Linked DNA regions of Lentilactobacillus curieae. Each later gene encodes a partner of the first gene's protein in a complex. Links are inferred from orthologs where the notes say so. Each region holds a gene or a part of one and is shown on either strand. Other genes may lie near its edges. The genes, in order: mfd and uvrA.

The links.
Region 2: the proteins of mfd (region 1) and uvrA are in contact, whole or in part, in a crystal structure (PDB 4DFC), measured with the Escherichia coli proteins. The link is inferred for Lentilactobacillus curieae from one-to-one orthologs.

What each region holds. Positions count from the first base shown.
Region 1 is NZ_CP018906.1:1,513,842-1,523,493, reverse strand. The notes cover bases 5,597-9,652. They hold mfd (transcription-repair coupling factor), read right to left. Parts: upstream 9,328-9,652; coding sequence 5,797-9,327; downstream 5,597-5,796. Other genes in these bases: pth (aminoacyl-tRNA hydrolase), read right to left, coding at 9,351-9,652; PL11_RS07295 (putative polysaccharide biosynthesis protein), read right to left, coding at 5,597-5,804. Outside these bases: ATP-dependent zinc metalloprotease FtsH, read right to left, coding at 1-749; hpt (hypoxanthine phosphoribosyltransferase), read right to left, coding at 819-1,361; tRNA lysidine(34) synthetase TilS, read right to left, coding at 1,377-2,741; PL11_RS07310 (S1 domain-containing RNA-binding protein), read right to left, coding at 2,796-3,290; PL11_RS07305 (FtsB family cell division protein), read right to left, coding at 3,459-3,854; PL11_RS07300 (RNA-binding S4 domain-containing protein), read right to left, coding at 3,952-4,230; more of PL11_RS07295, read right to left, coding at 4,227-5,596. UniProt on the Escherichia coli protein: Couples transcription and DNA repair by recognizing RNA polymerase (RNAP) stalled at DNA lesions. Mediates ATP-dependent release of RNAP and its truncated transcript from the DNA, and recruitment of nucleotide excision repair machinery to the damaged site.
Region 2 is NZ_CP018906.1:1,643,649-1,652,257, reverse strand. Bases 2,739-6,189 are described here. They hold uvrA (excinuclease ABC subunit UvrA), read right to left. Parts: upstream 5,795-6,189; coding sequence 2,939-5,794; downstream 2,739-2,938. Other genes in these bases: uvrB (excinuclease ABC subunit UvrB), read right to left, coding at 5,808-6,189; rapZ (RNase adapter RapZ), read right to left, coding at 2,739-2,789. Outside these bases: DNA-binding protein WhiA, read right to left, coding at 1-888; PL11_RS07980 (gluconeogenesis factor YvcK family protein), read right to left, coding at 910-1,905; more of rapZ, read right to left, coding at 1,905-2,738; more of uvrB, read right to left, coding at 6,190-7,811; trxB (thioredoxin-disulfide reductase), read right to left, coding at 7,957-8,609. UniProt on the Escherichia coli protein: The UvrABC repair system catalyzes the recognition and processing of DNA lesions. UvrA is an ATPase and a DNA-binding protein. A damage recognition complex composed of 2 UvrA and 2 UvrB subunits scans DNA for abnormalities.

The DNA.
Region 1 (9,652 bases):
GGTACGCCTGCTTCACCGGCAACAGCTTTAGCAAGTAAAGTTTTACCAGTACCAGGAGGTCCCTCTAGTAACACGCCATGTGGAATTTTTGCTCCCAACGAAGTAAACTTCCTTGGATCTTTCAGAAATTCAACAACTTCAACAAGTTCTTGTTTTTCTTCCTCTTCACCCGCAACATCGGAGAAGCGGACCTTGTTTTGTTTACTATCAGCAGGCTTAGCTTTAGATTTACCAAAGTTCATTACTCGGCCATTACCGCCGCCTTGTCCGCCAGCCTTACCCATCATCATGTAGAAGAACCAGATAAAGATTACCAGTGGTAATACGTAAACTAGTAAGTTTACCCAGAAACCACTTGATTCTTCGGGTTTGGCATTCATCTTAACTTTGTTATCTTGAGCAGCCTTGGTAATTTCAGCAACTGAAGTATTGTTTTCAAGTACAGTTGTACTGAACTTAGAAACGTCCTTTGTTTGGGTTGAACCCCCAATTAAAAGTCCAGTTTGCTCCTTTACCTTTTGAGCTTGGCGATACTCACCAGTGACTTTATAAACTCCGCCACTTGGCTGAATCGAAAAGTTCTTAATCTTATCGTCCTTTAAATTTTGAACGAATTGGCTTGATCGGATTTCCTGTGATTGCGTGTTGGTATTGCTTCCGCTAAAGAAGTAAATTACCCCCATCACAAGCAAGAACATCACGATATAAAATAGACTGCTCCTAAAGAGTCCATTTTTATTTGAGTTCATCAACGTCCTCCTAAAGTACTAATTTGTTTTGATAGTCCAAATACTACCACATTTGACTATATTTGACTATTAATTATTCGTATAAATTTCTGGCTTTAAAACTCCGATGTACGGTAGGTTTCGGTACTTTTCGTCATAATCAAGACCATAACCAACCACGAATTCATTTGGGACTTCAAATCCGGTAAAATCTGACTTAGCTTCAACCACTCTACCAGCTGGCTTATCTAGTAATGTACAAACTTTGATTGACTTTGCCCCACGGTCATTAAGCGTGTCAATTAAAAATTGCAAAGTTCTACCTGTATCAACGATATCTTCCATTATTAAAACGTCCCGGCCAGCAATATCCGTTGAAATATCTGTAACTAACTCCACATTACCTGATGACTCTGTGGTTCCGTGATAGCTAGAAACATCCATGAAGTCTAGCTCCATATACATATCAGCATCACGAATTACATCAGTCATAAAAAAGATTGACCCTTTCAAAACACCGATAACTACTGGAACTTTATCTCCATAGAAATCTTTGATTTCTTTTCCTAACCGTTCACACGCTTCTTGAATTTCGGACTTACTGTACAGCACCTTTAAGATGTCATTATCCATTAACTTGGTTTCCTCTCAATTCTCAATTAAATAGTAAATGTTACTGCCACCGTCTCGATTAGTTTTAACCACTCGAAGACCCAGAATTGCTAAAATTCTGTTTGTTGACGTGGTTACAACTTGAACCATCGCCCGACTCTCAACTGGAAGTTTTTGATTGATCAACAGTCTAGACACCTTTTGATGGCCCCCATTCTCCAATTCAAACCTATCTCCAGATTCAGTATTCCTACAATAAAGTGGGAGATCTGATTTTCTCAACCGAATCTCAGAAACTTTACCCGTTACTTGGTTTGGGAGTTCTTTAAACACACCGAAACGCTGGCTTTCATTTATTTGGTACCACCGGTCTAATGTTACCATAAAACCACTACTTTTTTGAGAGTGGAATTTGGGATTTTCAGGCAAGGATTGCAAAATCAATTTCGAATATCGCTTTTTAACAATCACGTTATCCGCCAGAACTACTTCACCTTGTGGACGTTCTTGATTATTGATCAACGCTATAATTTGGTCCACACTATCATTACTAATTCCGACTGCAGGAATCCCATCGCTTAACCAACGCTTTAATATGAGTTTTAACAAAGGATAGCTCAATCGGTCATGATTATCGATGTCTAAAATGTGTTCTTCGTCTGAGTGAACACTCATCCCCGCCAATTGTTGCTCAACGAATTCATCACTAACTGCCAATAATTCCGTCAGCTGGTGAGAAAAGCTGGCAATATGCTCAACAGCAGCAGAATTTTCCTCTTGCAATTTCGGGATAATTTCATGACGGATTCGATTTCGCAAATTTTCATCCGTATAGTTAGACTGATCTTCGAACCATTTAAGACCGATTTGGGTAGCATAGTCACGAATATCTGCCTTGGTCATACCTAACAATGGTCTGATAAGTTTACCACCAGCAAAAAGCCGTTCAGCAGGAATGCCAATTGCTGACTCTAGCCAACCACCGCGAATAATCTTCATGATTACCGTTTCAGCCAAATCATTTGCGTGATGAGCAGTTACCAAATAATCTGCTGAAACATCCTTCATCACTTCAGCAAAAAATTCATACCTGAAGTTTCGGGCTGCCTCTTCTATCCCTGACTGCGGATGAAATTGATTTTTCCAAATCTTAGTCCTTAATTCGAGATCATGTTCTTGGCAGAATTGGTGAATAAATTCAGACTCCTTAGCTGATTCTGGCCGTAACTTGTGATCAACATATGCAACCACCAATTTTAGTCCTGGAATCTTTGCCTTCAAAAATAGGTCCAACAGAGTCATTGAATCAACCCCAGTAGAAACCGCAAGCACCGCCACTTTGGGTGTAGAAAACCAACCGTGTTCACTAATATTTTGAATAAATTGCTTTGAAAGTTCCAAATTTACCCCCACCAATAAAAAAACAGATACTAATTAAAGTACCTGAATTATCTATTAACTGCGACGACCGCCACGGCCTCCGCGTTTACCTTCTGTGTTCTTTTTAAGCGTTGATAGGCGATCCTCACTTTGTTTCAAAAAGCCTGACATCAAATCATCAAAACTTTCTGATTTGTGACCCCTATCATTATTTGATTTATGATCGAAGGAACGTCGACCTGAATTATTATGATGCTCATTGCGATTATCGTGATGATAACCTGAGTTACTGCGCTCATGACTGTTGTGACTGTGTTCATGATTGGCTTCATGATTTTCGTTTGCTTTTCGAATTGAAAGGCTGATTTTGTTATCGCCATCGACCTTCAATACTTTAACAGTTACTTCGTCACCAACTTTAAGGATGTCATGAATATCTTTAACAAATCCATCTGAAACTTCACTAATGTGAACCAATCCTGTTTTATGATCACCTAAGTCAACAAAAGCACCGAAATTAGTAATTCCAGAAACCTTGCCACTGACTTTTTCCCCAACTTCAATTGCCATTTAAAAAATTGTTCCTCCTATGTAGTTGTAGGTAAATTATATCATACTTAATTGGAAATCGTTTAATAATCTCAGTGAGAATTAATCTTTTTTTCTCACCAAAAACAAAGTGAACTCCCGGACAATTAATTAAGCCCAGAAGTTCACTATTTTAAACTATAAAGTTTATTAATCTAAATCATCAATTGCCTTATCAGGAAAACTATAAACTGTTTCACCGGGCTTAGTGTAGTAATAACGCTCACGGATGAGTTTCTCTACGTAAGAGCGGTTATTCAACTGCTTTACCTTAACGCTCAATTTTTTATTAGTCGCTTTTTCAGTCTTTAAATCAGCTTTTTGTTTAACTATCTGGTCGTTAATTTGTGCCAAGTTAGACTTAGCCCGGATAATTTGCACCCCAAAAACACAGACACACAACATGAATAACCCCACGATAAACATGGCCCGCCGTTTTCTTTTAGCACTGAGTTTAACTGAAATTTTATTCTTCATAATTTCAATTTCGCGCTTCTTGGTAAACTCGTTTTCAAGCTTCCTGATTTTCCCTTTTGAATTCGTCATGTTAAATCCCCCGATCAAAATGACTCAAACCCTTTTAAACCATACTACAACAAAGAATTAAGGTTTGTCCACATTCTAATCGTGATTTTCAGGACATTTATTCATTTTCGGAGCGAAAGTCTCGTTCGTATTCTTCATTAATAATCTCGTACATCCGTTGGGCATCGTCCTTCTTGGTAGTATCCAATAGTTCTTTAACCCTAACTGTTAACGTCTTATTCCCAAATTTGATTACGATTTCATCATTTGGATGAACTTCACTCGATGATTTGATTACTCGGCCGTTGACACTAATTCTGCCTTGATCAGCAATTTCCTTTGCAACAGACCGCCGTTTAATAATTCTCGAAACCTTTAAAAATTTATCGATTCTCATTTTTGTTCTCCTCGAATTTTATTAATTTTTTCACCCATCGGAATTAGTGACCACTCTTGCTCATCAAGGGCATTGAAAGCCAGTGCCAAACCGATAAATACTATGACACCGACAACGACTCCGACTAATGTTTGGATAGCTACATCAGCTCTAAAGGGAATTTTTCCAATCAATACGGATTGCGTCAAATTTCTAGTAACTAGGACAACTATCCACATAATTAGGCTGATTCCTACCAATTTTGATAATTGGGACCAATTGACTAGTCCCACAAGGTATTGTTTACCAAGAACAGTCATCACCACAACAGCAACCAACAGGCTAAGAATCGTAGCTTCACTTGCTCCCATAATTCCCTGTGACCTAATCAATAAATGATTCAGGATTATTTTACTTAGCACAGCGGCTCCAATGGCCCAAATGGTTGGGATGTACACATCACGACTTTGGAAAATTGTATTGATAACTAAAATCATCGAAGCTACCAGGACACTAAGACAGTACACCGCAATTGTTAAACTTAATTCAGGAGTTGCAAACAATAATGGATTGATGGCCGCCATCAAACTGAACATCCCCGCACTCATAGCACAAGCAATTCCAAAGTTTGTGGAAATGCAGGCACGAGCCAAACGTTTATAACGGTTAATTTGTTTCTCCCGAATTGTTGAAACCAATTGTGGCAGCATTGCCGTTGTTGAGGCTGTCGTAATCACTAGTCCCAGCTGAACCAAAGTTTGTGCTCGATCGTAGATTCCCTTTGTGTTTTGCGCATCAATTTCATTAGCCCCGATGTGCAACAGATTAGCAACGACCGAAAAAGAATCAACCAATTGGAGTAGCAACATCACTGAGGCCACCAAACAAATGGTAATTCCCTCAAGCAACAATCGTTTAGACAAACCAGGAATCGGTTGCAGCTTAGGTAATTTGCCCACTTTAGCATGACGCCTGAATCCGAATAACACCATTGCTGACATCAAAGTCGCAATTGGAGCTGATAGCATTGCAAATTGTCCCATCCGGTGGGGTTCCATCCCCATCTTTACTGACAAATACGCAACCACAAGGATTACTGACACGCGAATAAATTGCTCCAACACCTGCGAATACGCAGTTGGTTTCATCATGTAATGACCCTGGAAATAGCCACGCCAGCTTGCCAAAAACGGGACAATTAAAAACATCCACGAAACTGAAGCAATTACTGGGGATAACCGACCGTCATTCATCCAAAAAGCAATTTGCTGAGCACCAATCTGGAGCCCTATAAAAATTATCACGCATGAAATCATCAATGATTGCTGAATGTGATGAACGACATTTAATTTGTCCGCCTCTGACTTTGAGTCGACCACCAACTTAGAAATAAAGACTGGTAACCCTGACAGAGCAAATGTCATTGCGATTCCGTATATTGGATAGACTTGTTGGTATACATAAAAGCCAACGTTACCCACCATATTTTGAAATGGAATTCTATAAACAGCACTCAAAATCTTAGCAACTAGCGATGCAATCGTTAGCAGCGCTGTCCCCTTTACTAAGGCATTTCGTTTAGAATTTTCATTCATTCTGCTTTTCCCCATCTGCTGATTTTTCTTGGCGGATTTTTGCTAGCTCTACCAATAACTTGATCAATTGATCGAGCCAGTCGGTCATGTTATTTTGAATCACTAATTTAATTTGATACTTTTTCTCCGCTGAATTGATAGTAGCACGGAATTTCGTTTCAGCAATCGCTTTTAACAAGTCTTTACTTTCAAATTCTGTGTCAGCTAATTTAGAAAAGGTCAGAGTCAAATTATGAGACTTCCTTTGCACCTTTTCAATTAAATCAAAGTCAGCATTTAACTTAATTTCAGACACTTTAAGCAAGTTGGCAACTGGTTCTGGATAATCGCCAAAACGGTCGATCAAATCATCTGTAATTTCATCGATTTGCGCCTTGTTTTCTGCTTGACGAATCCGCTTATATAATTCAATTTTTTGCTGCCCATCATCAATGTATTCCGTTGGTAGATAGGCTTCAATATCCATTTCAATAACTGAATCAGTCGTTTGGGTAACTTCCTTACCACGTTTCTTAGCAACTGCATCGGATAGCATCTGAGTATATAAGTCATACCCCACTGAATCCACAAATCCATGTTGCTGTTTTCCAAGGAGATTCCCAGCTCCACGAATTGATAGGTCCCGCATTGCTATCTTAAATCCTGAACCCAACTCTGTGAAATCACGAATGGCCTCCAACCTTTTTTCGCCAACCTCGGTCAAAGACTTATTGGGTTGGTACATAAAGTAAGCATAAGCAACCCGACTACTTCGGCCAATTCGGCCACGAAGTTGGTAAAGTTGCGAAAGTCCCATTCGATCAGCGTTCTCCACAAACAACGTATTCACGTTTGGAATATCAACTCCGGTTTCAATAATTGTCGTTGTGACCAAAACATCATATTCACCGTTAATAAATTCGTACAAAACATTTTCTAATTGGTTCTCAGTCATTTTGCCGTGAATGTAACCAATTCTGGCATCGGGGGCAAGTTCTTCTAGATCCGCCACCGTCTTCTCAATATCATCAACCCGGTTGTGAAGGTAAAATACCTGGCCTCCCCTGGCCATCTCCCGGTCGATTGCATCCCTAATTGCCCCAGCGTTTTGTTCCATTACATAGGTTTGAATTGGGTACCGGTTTGCTGGTGGCGTCTCAATTACAGATAAATCACGAATTCCCATCATCGACATATTCAATGTTCTTGGAATTGGTGTCGCCGTCAAGGTTAACACGTCAACGTTGCTTCTTAATTCCTTGATACGCTCTTTGTGCTTAACCCCAAAACGTTGCTCTTCGTCAATGATCAGCAGTCCCAAGTCCTTAAACCCGACGTCTTTAGATAAAATCCTGTGAGTTCCAACTACTACATCGACTGAACCATCCTTCAATCCAGCAATAGTTTCCTTCATTTCAGCCTTTGTCTGGAATCTTGATAACACCTTAATGGTGATTGGATACTCAGAGAATCGGTCCGTCATGGTTTCAAAATGTTGCTGAGCTAAAATTGTTGTTGGCACCAAGAATGCTACCTGCTTACCAACTTCGATTGCTTTAAAAGCCGCCCGTAGTGCAACTTCGGTCTTACCATAACCAACATCCCCAACCAATAATCGATCCATTGGACGGGAAGCCTCCATATCACGCTTAATTTCCTGGGCACTTCTTAACTGATCAGGAGTCTCATTGTATGGAAATTCATCTTCAAAGTCATGCTGCAGTGAATCATCTTTTGGATATGCATATCCCTTTTGAACACTTCGTTTGGCATACAATTCAATCAAGTCATCAGCAATGTCTTCAATCTTGCTGGCAACTTTTTGCTTTGTCTTTGCCCACTCACTACCACCAAGCTTATTGATACGTGGGTGTTTATCTTCAGAAGAAACATATTTCTGAATTAAGTTTAGTTGCGAAACCGGAATGAATAATTGCGCATTGTCTTTATAGGTAATGGTTAAATAATCCTGGTGTTTTCCATCAACTTCCATGGTCTTCATACCTTCGTAGCGACCAATCCCGTGGTTAACGTGGACAACAAAATCACCCGGCTTTAAATCTGTATAGCTCTTAATTCGCTCGGCATTATTAAACGTGGTCATCTTCCGCCGTTTTTTGGTAACTTTCTGGAATAATTCACGTTCAGTAATAACTGCCAGTTTATTTTGTGGCAACTCAAAACCATTATCCAGACCATTAGCAATCAGTTGTGCTTGGCCTTCAATGATTTTAGTTGGGCTCGTCACCGTTACAGTGATTCCAAAATCGGCTAATGTATTAGCTACTTTTTCTAGTCGGTTTTGATCCTGAACCATCATGACGACAGTAGTATTTCCCTTCGTCCAGCGGTCAACTTCACCCTTAAGCATTGGCATTGAGGAGAAGAATTGTTGCATCGGTCGGGTGTTCAACTGACTGAGTTGGGTAAACTTTAAGTTAGTCAACCCTTTTTTGAATAAGGAAAACAAAACGCTGGCATGTTTGTCAGCTTTAAAGACCGCTTTAAAGTCATTGGTGTATTCAAATCCAGGCAGAATTTCATGGTTAGCTGCCTTATCTGATAACCAATCCTCTTCGTCACTAAGTAACTGTTTATTGGTTTCGGTTAATTTGGAATACTCATCGTACAGCACGATTCCGTTTTCGCCTAGATAGTCCAAAATTGACGTCCGCTCAGCGTACATCATCCTGGAAAATAATAACCAATAAGGATCATTCAAACCATTTTGCAAGTCAGTAATTTTAACTCCTAAACTGTCAGACAAGGTTTTGGCAGCTTCATCATCCAAATCATCACTGACAGTTGCCAAGCTTTGCTGAAGTTTTTCAACCAAATTCTGACGCTGTTCCGAAGTCATTAGTAAGTCGCTAGCAGGAAGAATTTCACTACTTTCAACATTTTCAATACTTCTTTGGTCAGCAACGTTGAAGCTTCTCATTGAATCAACCTCAGTATCAAAGAAGTCAATTCGAACAGGGTTGTCATCACTAAGAGGATAGATATCGACGATCGAACCTCGGATTGAAAACTCCCCCGGGGCAGCAACCATCTTCTGCATCGAATATCCCATTTGGTGTAGTTGTATCTTTAAGTCAGCTAAGTTGAATTCATCGCCTAAAGAAATCTTCAAGTGGGCACTCGCAAACTGTTCTCTTGTCGGTAAAATCCGCCTAATCCCTGACGTTGAGGTAACAATCACGGCCGGTTCACCAGAAGCTAGCTTATTTAAGGCTAACACCCTGAGTGATTTATATTCAGGAGAACTAGTTGCTAATTCACTAGCACCTATTTCTTCCACTGGAAACTCAAATAGCTGGTCCTCAGCGATTAAGTTAGCCAAATCGGCAGTCAATTGATCAGCATGAGCCAGCGTATCAGTCACGATTACCATTGGCCGCGTTAAATTTTTATAGATTCCATTAATAAAGACCGTTTTAGATGAACCATTCAACCCCGTAACTAGCTGCCTAGAACCTGGCTTTGCATTGGTGATTACATTATTAAATTCGGTAACCTGATCAAATAGATGATCTAGTTTCATCTATATCTTCCTCTCTCAACTACCTAATTAAATTTGTTTTCCAATTCTGGAATTGTACTACCAGCAATCCAATCTTCAATTGCACTGGCGGCTCTGTCTTGTGCATTTAAAAAGTCTGGCAACTGCTCCTTAGAAAACTTTCCAAGCACATAGTCGACAACCTTTTTCTTTTGTGGATGAGCAATTCCAACCTTAATTCTGGCAAAATCACGAGTTCCAATTGAGTTTATAATGCTCTTGATTCCGTTATGACCACCAGCAGACCCGGTATTGCGAATCCGGATTTTACCAACAGGTAAATCCATGTCATCATGAACGACAATAA
Region 2 (8,609 bases), 130 kb from region 1 along the record:
AAGTCGATGATTAACTCCAGACTTTGATATTGGGCCACCGGGAACCATTTCGCCTAATTCCTTTAAGCTCACTTCCGGATGGTTTAATCGAGTCTGGGCAATTTGTGCCAGCTTGTCAGGCAGTTGGTTTAACCCTACTGTGTCATCAATCAACTTGATGTTTTCAATTTGTCGACTGGCAGCACTTGCTACCTTGTTCATATTGGCATTTTCGCAGTTTACCAAACGATTAACTGAGTTTCTCATATCGCGAACAATTCGAATGTCTTCAAATTTAAGCATGGAACTAGTTGCTCCAATTAGCTGAAGAAAATCAGCAATTTTTTCAGCTTCCTTAATGTAGGTAATATACCCACTCCGGCGCTTAGTTGTTCGGGCTGGTAAATTATACCCTTGCATCATTTCTGCAATCATATCGTTATGATTTTCATACAGTGAGTAGATTTCCAGATGATATCTGGAGGTTTCGGGGTTGTTAACAGATCCTCCGGCCAAAAAAGCCCCTCTTAAATAAGAACGAATTTGAGAATCCTTTTTAAGCAACTCAATCGGAACGCGATCAACAATCTGGACACCGTCAAAGATTTTAAGGTCATCTAATAGTTCTGCTGCCCGCTCATTAACCCTTAAGATGTACAGATTGTTCTTTTTAAGCTTCATTTGCTTCCGAACGCTTAGTTCACCAGTAATACCGTAAAACTGCGTCAGCAGCTTATACATTCTTCTGGCGATAGCGGGATTTTCAGATGAAACATTCAATATGAAGTGGTGGTTTTTTAGCGAAATTGAGCCGTTCATTCTGATCAATGCCATTAATTCAGCTTTGGCATTATCACGGTGAACAGTCAATGACGTAAGCTCTTTTTTTACCTCACTTGCGTAAGACATATCTACCACTCCTTTCCTTCATTATTCGTTGGGTCTGCCAATTAAATTCATTAGTTCATCAGCTACTTCTTGACCATTATGAAACGCACCGCGTTCCTTTAATTCCAAAAAGTCAGCGGAAATCACACGACACCCCATCTCTCTGAGACCGTTAAAGTCGTGCTTAACTGGTTGAGAAATTTCGTTCCAACGTTGGTGATCAATGTACTCGCTAGGTACCTCACGATTATTTACCAGAACCGTATTAACGAAGTTTTTGCCTAAATGCTCATTTAAAACACGCACATGGTCAGCTTCAGTGAAGTTATCAGTCTCACCCTTTTGGGTCATAATGTTACAGATGTACACAACATCAGCTTGAGACTCTAGAATCGCCTGACCTACATTTTTGATCATTAAATTAGGCAAAATGCTAGTAAACAAACTTCCGGGTCCAATAACAATTTGATCCGCATCTAAAATTGCATCGATTACTTGTTGCACAGCTTGAGGCTCATGCTTTTTATCATGAGTTTCAACCCACACCCGTTTAATCATCTTATCCGCTGCAGTAATTTCCGATTCACCCTTCATTGTGGTGCCATCGGTAAACTCTGCATTTAACTCTAACGGCTCGTTAGCGGCTGGATAGATATGCCCATCAACTTGCATCGCCTTACTAAGGTATTGAACAGCATCAAAAATACCATTTTCCATCTCAGAGAGTGCCGCAATTATTAGGTTTCCAATTGCGTGTCCAGCAAAAAATTGGTCCTTACTGTTAAAACGATATTGAAACAAATCAAGCACCGTTTGTGGCAACTCAGAAAGTGCCGCAATTACATTTCGGATATCTCCAGGTGGAACAACGTTAATGTAATCTCGGATTACACCCGAAGATCCCCCGTCATCTGCCACCGTAACCACTGCAGTTATATCGACATGATGGTTTTTTAAATTTTTTAAAATTACTGGTAACCCAGTTCCTCCACCAATCACAACTACTTTAGGTTGGTGACTATTCAACGCGTTATACATCAGTCATCCCCCTTTGCTTTAATCCTATCTATATCCCGATGAGTTATGTTAACGGTATAATTTTGCTTTAAATCAGTTGCTAAACGCTGTGCAATGGCTACAGATCGATGCTGACCACCCGTACAACCAATCGCAATGGTTAAATTTGCTTTTCCCTCTTTTTCGTACCCTGGCAAAGTAAACGAAATTAAGTCATGCAGCTTTGCATAGAATTCTTCAGCACCATCTGAATGCATTACAAAATCACTTACAACTTTATCAAGTCCAGTTTTGTAACGCATATCGGGATCATAATATGGATTAGGTAAAAACCTTACATCCATAACAATATCGGCATCTAATGGTAGCCCATATTTAAAGCCAAACGACATGACCTCGACATGAAATGGGAGTTTGCCGTTATCAATTGAATAGTTATGAAAAATTTCTTCCCGTAATTTTCTCGGTGATAACGTTGTTGTATCAACCACTAAGTCGGCAGCGTCCCTAACACTCTTCAATAGATCACGTTCTTGACGAATGCCATCAATTGTCCGCCCATTTCTTGCAAGCGGATGTGATCGCCGAGTTTCTTTATATCTAGATACCAACTTAGTATCAGATGAATCCAAGAAGATTAACTCAACATCGTTATTAGAATCGTCCTTAAGTTGTTTATTCATTGCCAAAATTTCGTCATAAAATACTTGGGATCGTAAATCTACGACTAGGGCAATTCTGTTAATTTCACGTTCTGTACGAATTAAATCCATGAACTTAGGTAATAGAGTTGGTGGCATATTATCAACCACGAAGTAGCCCAAATCTTCAAAGCTTTGGGCAGCAACGGTTTTGCCTGCTCCACTCATTCCAGTAATGATCACGAAACGATTTCTGACAGCCATATTATTCCCTTTCGTATACAAACTTCCTCGAGTATAACATACCGGGCGTTTCATTTTAAATAAAAAAGGTTAAGAATGCATGAAATCTCAAAAAAACAGCGTCTTAACCCATAAATTAGGTACCAACGCTGTTTGTACATATACGAATTTTATTGATTTTCTGCTGTAAGCTTTTTATCTCTTTCAAGTACCGGCTTTAAATACTGACCAGTGTAACTATCCTTAGTTTCAGCGATTTCTTCAGGAGTTCCCGTTGCCACGACTTGGCCGCCGGCATCCCCACCTTCAGGGCCTAAATCAATCAGGTGATCCGCACTCTTAATCACGTCCAAATTGTGCTCGATGATTAACACTGTGTTACCTTGATCAACTAACTGCTGCAACACGCCAAGCAACTTACGAATGTCTTCGGTATGCAAACCAGTTGTTGGTTCGTCGAGAATATAAAAGTTCTTTCCAGACGACTTCTTATGAAGCTCAGAAGCTAATTTCATTCGTTGAGCTTCCCCACCAGATAACGTAGTTGCGGGTTGTCCTAGCGAAACGTAACCTAAGCCAACATCTTTAATTGTTTGGAGTTTTCGTTGAATTCTGGGAATGGCACTAAAGAAGTCTAGTGCTTCTTCAACCGTCATGTCCAAAACATCAGAAATGCTCTTGCCCTTATATTCAACTTCAAGGGTCTCTGCATTGTAACGCTTACCATGACACACTTCACAAGGAACATAAACGTCTGGCAAAAAGTTCATCTCAATTTTAATGATTCCATCACCACGACAAGTTTCACAACGGCCGCCCTTAACATTAAAGCTAAAGCGTCCCTTCTTGAATCCACGGAGTTTGGCATCATTAGTGCTAGCAAACAAATCTCGAATGTCATCAAAAACTCCCGTATAGGTTGCTGGGTTACTCCGAGGGGTCCTACCAATTGGAGTTTGATCAATATTAACAATTTTTTCAATATTGTCATAACCCTTAATATCAGCGTAAGCACCAGGCTTTTCAGAATTGTGGTTTAATTTCTGAGCCAAGGCCTTCTTCAAAATCTCATTTACTAACGTTGATTTTCCAGATCCAGACACACCAGTAACCACCACAAATTCTCCGAGTGGAAAGTCGACAGTGGTGTCCTTCAGGTTATTCTCCTTGGCACCGACGACAGTAATCTTTTCGCCATTACCCTTACGTCGCTCGGTTGGAACGGGAATAAATCTTTTGCCAGCTAAATACTGACCGGTAATTGACTTTTTGACTTTTTCAACCTGCTTGGGAGTTCCTGAAGCCATTACTTCTCCCCCATCAGCACCAGCACCAGGTCCGATATCAACAATGTAATCAGCAGCCCGCATCGTGTCCTCATCGTGTTCAACAACAACCAAAGTGTTACCCAAGTCTCGCATGTTTTTAAGTGACTGAATCAGACGGTCGTTATCACGCTGATGCAAACCGATAGAAGGTTCATCCAGGATATAAAGAACTCCAGATAAGTTAGATCCAATCTGAGTTGCTAACCTAATCCGTTGTGCTTCACCACCAGATAGAGTTCTCGCCGATCTAGACAGAGTTAGATAGTCTAACCCAACATTTTGTAAGAAAGTTAATCGGTCAGAAATTTCCTTAATAATTGGCTTAGCAATCATCGAGTTTTGTTCACCAAACTTAACTTCCTTAAAGAAATTAAGCTCTCGACCAACATTTCGCTCAGAAATTTGGGCGATGTTTTGACCATCAACTTTAACAGCAAGTGCCTTGCGATTAAGTCTGTATCCATGACAAGTTGCACAGGTCAATTCAGTCATGTATGAACCTAATTGATCACGAACGTAGTCACTTGAAGTGTTATGATAACGGCGATCAACGTTGTTAACAACACCCTCAAACGGACCGTCTACATCCCTAATCCCGCCAAAATCACTACTTAAATGAAAATGGTATATCTTCGACTTCTTTGATCCATATAGCAGCAAGTCACGCTGTTTCTTGCTTAAATCTTTAAACGGTGTGTCCATATCAATTTTTTCAGATGCACACACTTGTTCCAGCATATTGGGGTAGTATTTTGAGTTAGAAGAACTCCAAGGAACTAACGCACCTTCATTTAAAGTTTTCGTCTGGTCCGGAACGATTAAATCTGGATCGACTTCCAGCTTCATCCCCAAGCCATCACAATCTGGACAAGCACCAAGGGGCGAGTTAAAAGAAAATAATCTGGGTTCCAATTCGCCAACGGTAAATCCACAAACTGGACAAGCATAGTGCTCTGAAAACAACATTGGGTCTCTCTCGCCCAAGAAATCAGCAACTGCATACCCGCCAGATAATCTAAGCGCTGCTTCCAAAGAATCTGAAAGGCGGTTGTTAATTCCTTCTTTGACAACAATTCTGTCGATTATGATGTTGATGTCATGTTGTTTATTCTTATCAAGTTCGATATCGTCATCAATATCATAGTTCTCACCATCAACTTGAACCCGGACAAAACCTTCACGCTTAATTTTTTCAAAAATCTTTTTATGTTCACCCTTTTTGCCCCTCACAATTGGAGAAAAAATTTGTAACTTAGTTCTTTCTGGAAGTGCCATGATCTGCTGAATCATCTGGTCTACAGATTGACTAGAAATAACAGAGCCATCGTTTGGACAAATTGGTGTTCCTACACGAGCCCAAAGTAGCCTAAGGTAATCGTTAATTTCTGTAACCGTCCCGACAGTTGACCGGGGATTCTTTGATGTTGTTTTTTGGTCAATTGAAATTGCTGGACTAAGTCCTTCAATTGAATCAACATCCGGCTTATCCATCTGTCCCAAGAATTGCCGAGCGTATGACGATAAACTCTCAACGTAACGACGCTGTCCTTCGGCATACAGCGTGTCGAACGCTAAGGAGCTTTTCCCTGAACCCGATAAGCCCGTCATAACAATCAATTTATTCTTAGGAATTGAAACATTGATGTTTTTTAAATTGTGAGCTCTGGCTCCACTAATAATTATTTTGTCATTTGCCAATTTAAATTCCTCTTTAATCCATTTCACCTTTTAATTCAATAACAGTGTCGCGAAGCGTAGCAGCCTGTTCAAAATCAAGTGCCTTCGCAGCTGATCTCATTTCATCTTCTAGTCGGGAAATCATTGCCTTTTGATCCTTAGGAGACATTTGTTGGAAGTCGCTTTCAACAAAGTCATCCTTCTCACCACTATCGCTAGTTTCAACGGTAGAGGCAATCAATCCACGAATATCCTTCTTAATAGTATGCGGAGTAATTCCGTGTTCTTCATTATACTTGATTTGAATCGAACGCCGCCTCTTAGTTTCATCAATGGCATACTGCATCGAATCCGTTGTCTTATCAGCGTACATAATCACGGCACCATTCTCATTCCGAGAAGCCCGTCCAATTGTCTGAATCAATGAACGTTCATTTCTCAAGAAGCCTTCCTTATCAGCATCCAAAATCGCAACCAATGAAACTTCAGGAACGTCAATTCCTTCCCTTAACAGGTTGATTCCAACAAGAACATCAAACTTACCCAGTCGCAAGTCCCGAATAATCTGAGTACGTTCTAAAGTCTTGATATCAGAATGTAGATACTTTACCTTAATTCCTAAATCTTTAAGGTAGTCGGTCAAATCTTCAGCCATTTTCTTGGTAAGCGTAGTAACGAAAACCCGCTCATGCTTATCAATTCGTTTATTGATTTCGCCAACCAAATCATCCATCTGACCCATAATCGGTCTGACATCAATAGTTGGATCCAGTAAACCGGTTGGCCGAATAATCTGTTGAACAACATTTTTGGTCCGCTCTAATTCATAAGGCCCTGGAGTGGCAGACATGTAAATAACTTGATTGATGTGCTTTTCAAATTCTTCCAGACGTAAAGGTCGGTTATCAAGTGCTGATGGCAGTCTAAAACCATAATCAATCAATTGTTGTTTTCTTGCCCGGTCACCATTGTACATTCCCCGAACTTGGGGCATCGTTTGGTGGGACTCATCAACAACCAATAAGAAATCTTTTGGGAAGAAATCTAGTAACGTAAACGGTGGTTGACCAGGTTTTCTTCGATCCATAAATCGCGAATAATTTTCAATTCCACTGGTGTAACCCATTTCTTGCATCATTTCGATATCATACGTAGTTCTTTGCTTTAATCGTTGGGCTTCAAGAAGTTTACCTTCCGCCTCAAATTTTTTTACTTGTTGGTCAAGCTCTTCTTTAATCTCTGGAAGCGCCTGATTCATAATGTCGTCATTGGTCAAAAAGTGAGTCGCCGGGAAAATGGCTACGTGTTCCCGGTCACCGATAACTTCACCCGTCAGAGTATCGACTTCGCGAATTCGGTCAATCTCGTCTCCAAAAAATTCAATTCGTAAGGCATGGTCATCTAACGATGCTGGGAAAACTTCCACAACATCTCCGTGAACCCTAAAACGCCCCCGTTGAAAATCGATATCATTTCTATCAAATTGAATCGAAACTAATGCCCGTAACAGTGCATCCCGTTCCATTGTCTGACCGACACGCAGCGATACTACATGGTCCTTATATTCTTTAGGACTACCTAATCCAAAAATTGAGGAAACCGACGCCACAACAATAACATCATTTCTCTCTAACAGTGAACTGGTAGCGGAATGCCGCAACTTATCAATTTCATCATTGATTGATGAATCCTTTTCGATATAGGTATCACTGGAAGGGACATAAGCCTCTGGTTGATAGTAATCATAGTAACTAACGAAGTATTCCACCGCATTATTAGGGAAGAATTCCTTAAATTCACTATATAACTGACCAGCCAGCGTTTTATTGTGAGACAAAACTAGTGTTGGCTTATTAACCTGAGAAATAACATTAGAAATTGTAAACGTCTTTCCAGTCCCAGTAGCGCCCATTAAAATTTGTTCTTTTTCACCGCTTTCAACCCCCGCAACCAATTCCTTGATGGCGTTTGGTTGGTCTCCAGTTGGTTTGTATTGAGAAACTAAATCAAATTTTCTATCATCCTGTCGCTCTATCAATCAAAGTCCTCCAATCCAACTTGAAAGCTGATTTTTTTAAAGTAAATAAAAAGGCCTCAGCAAAACTAAGTTTTGTTTCAGCCTTACTCACAAAAGTATTTTACCATACGAACATACTTTCGCAAATCAATTTTGTCGTACCTTTTTAAGCACCCTTAACTGGTGACTTTGAGTTTAATTCCTCAATGTACTTAAATGCTTGTTGACCAGCAATTCCACCATCACCAACAGCAGTTGTGATTTGGCGAAGTTCCTTCTGACGCACGTCACCAATTGCATAAATACCTGGAACTGACGTTTCCATATGGTCATTAGTAACAATCCAACCAGATTCATCAGTAATGTTTAAACTCTTAAATGGATCGGTCATTGGCAACAACCCAACATAGATGAATACTCCTGAAGTTTCCACAACACTTTCTTCGTCTGTCTCGTTATTCTTTACCTTAACGCCTGTAACTTTGTCGCCATCGCCAAGAACTTCAACAACATTTGTATTCCAAACGAAATCCATCTTATCATTTTCAAACGCACGGTCTTGGATGACCTTTTGAGCACGAAGTGTGTCACGACGGTGAATAACTGTAACCTTATTCACAATTCCAGAAAGGTAAGAACCTTCTTCAATTGCCGAATCACCACCACCAACGACAACAACATCCTTATTTCTAAAGAATGCCCCATCACAGACGGCACAGTATGAAACTCCCTTGCCACCGTATTCTTTTTCGCCAGGAATGCCCAGCTTCTTGTACTCAGATCCAGTCGCAATCACAACAACCTTTGCTTCAATTTCTT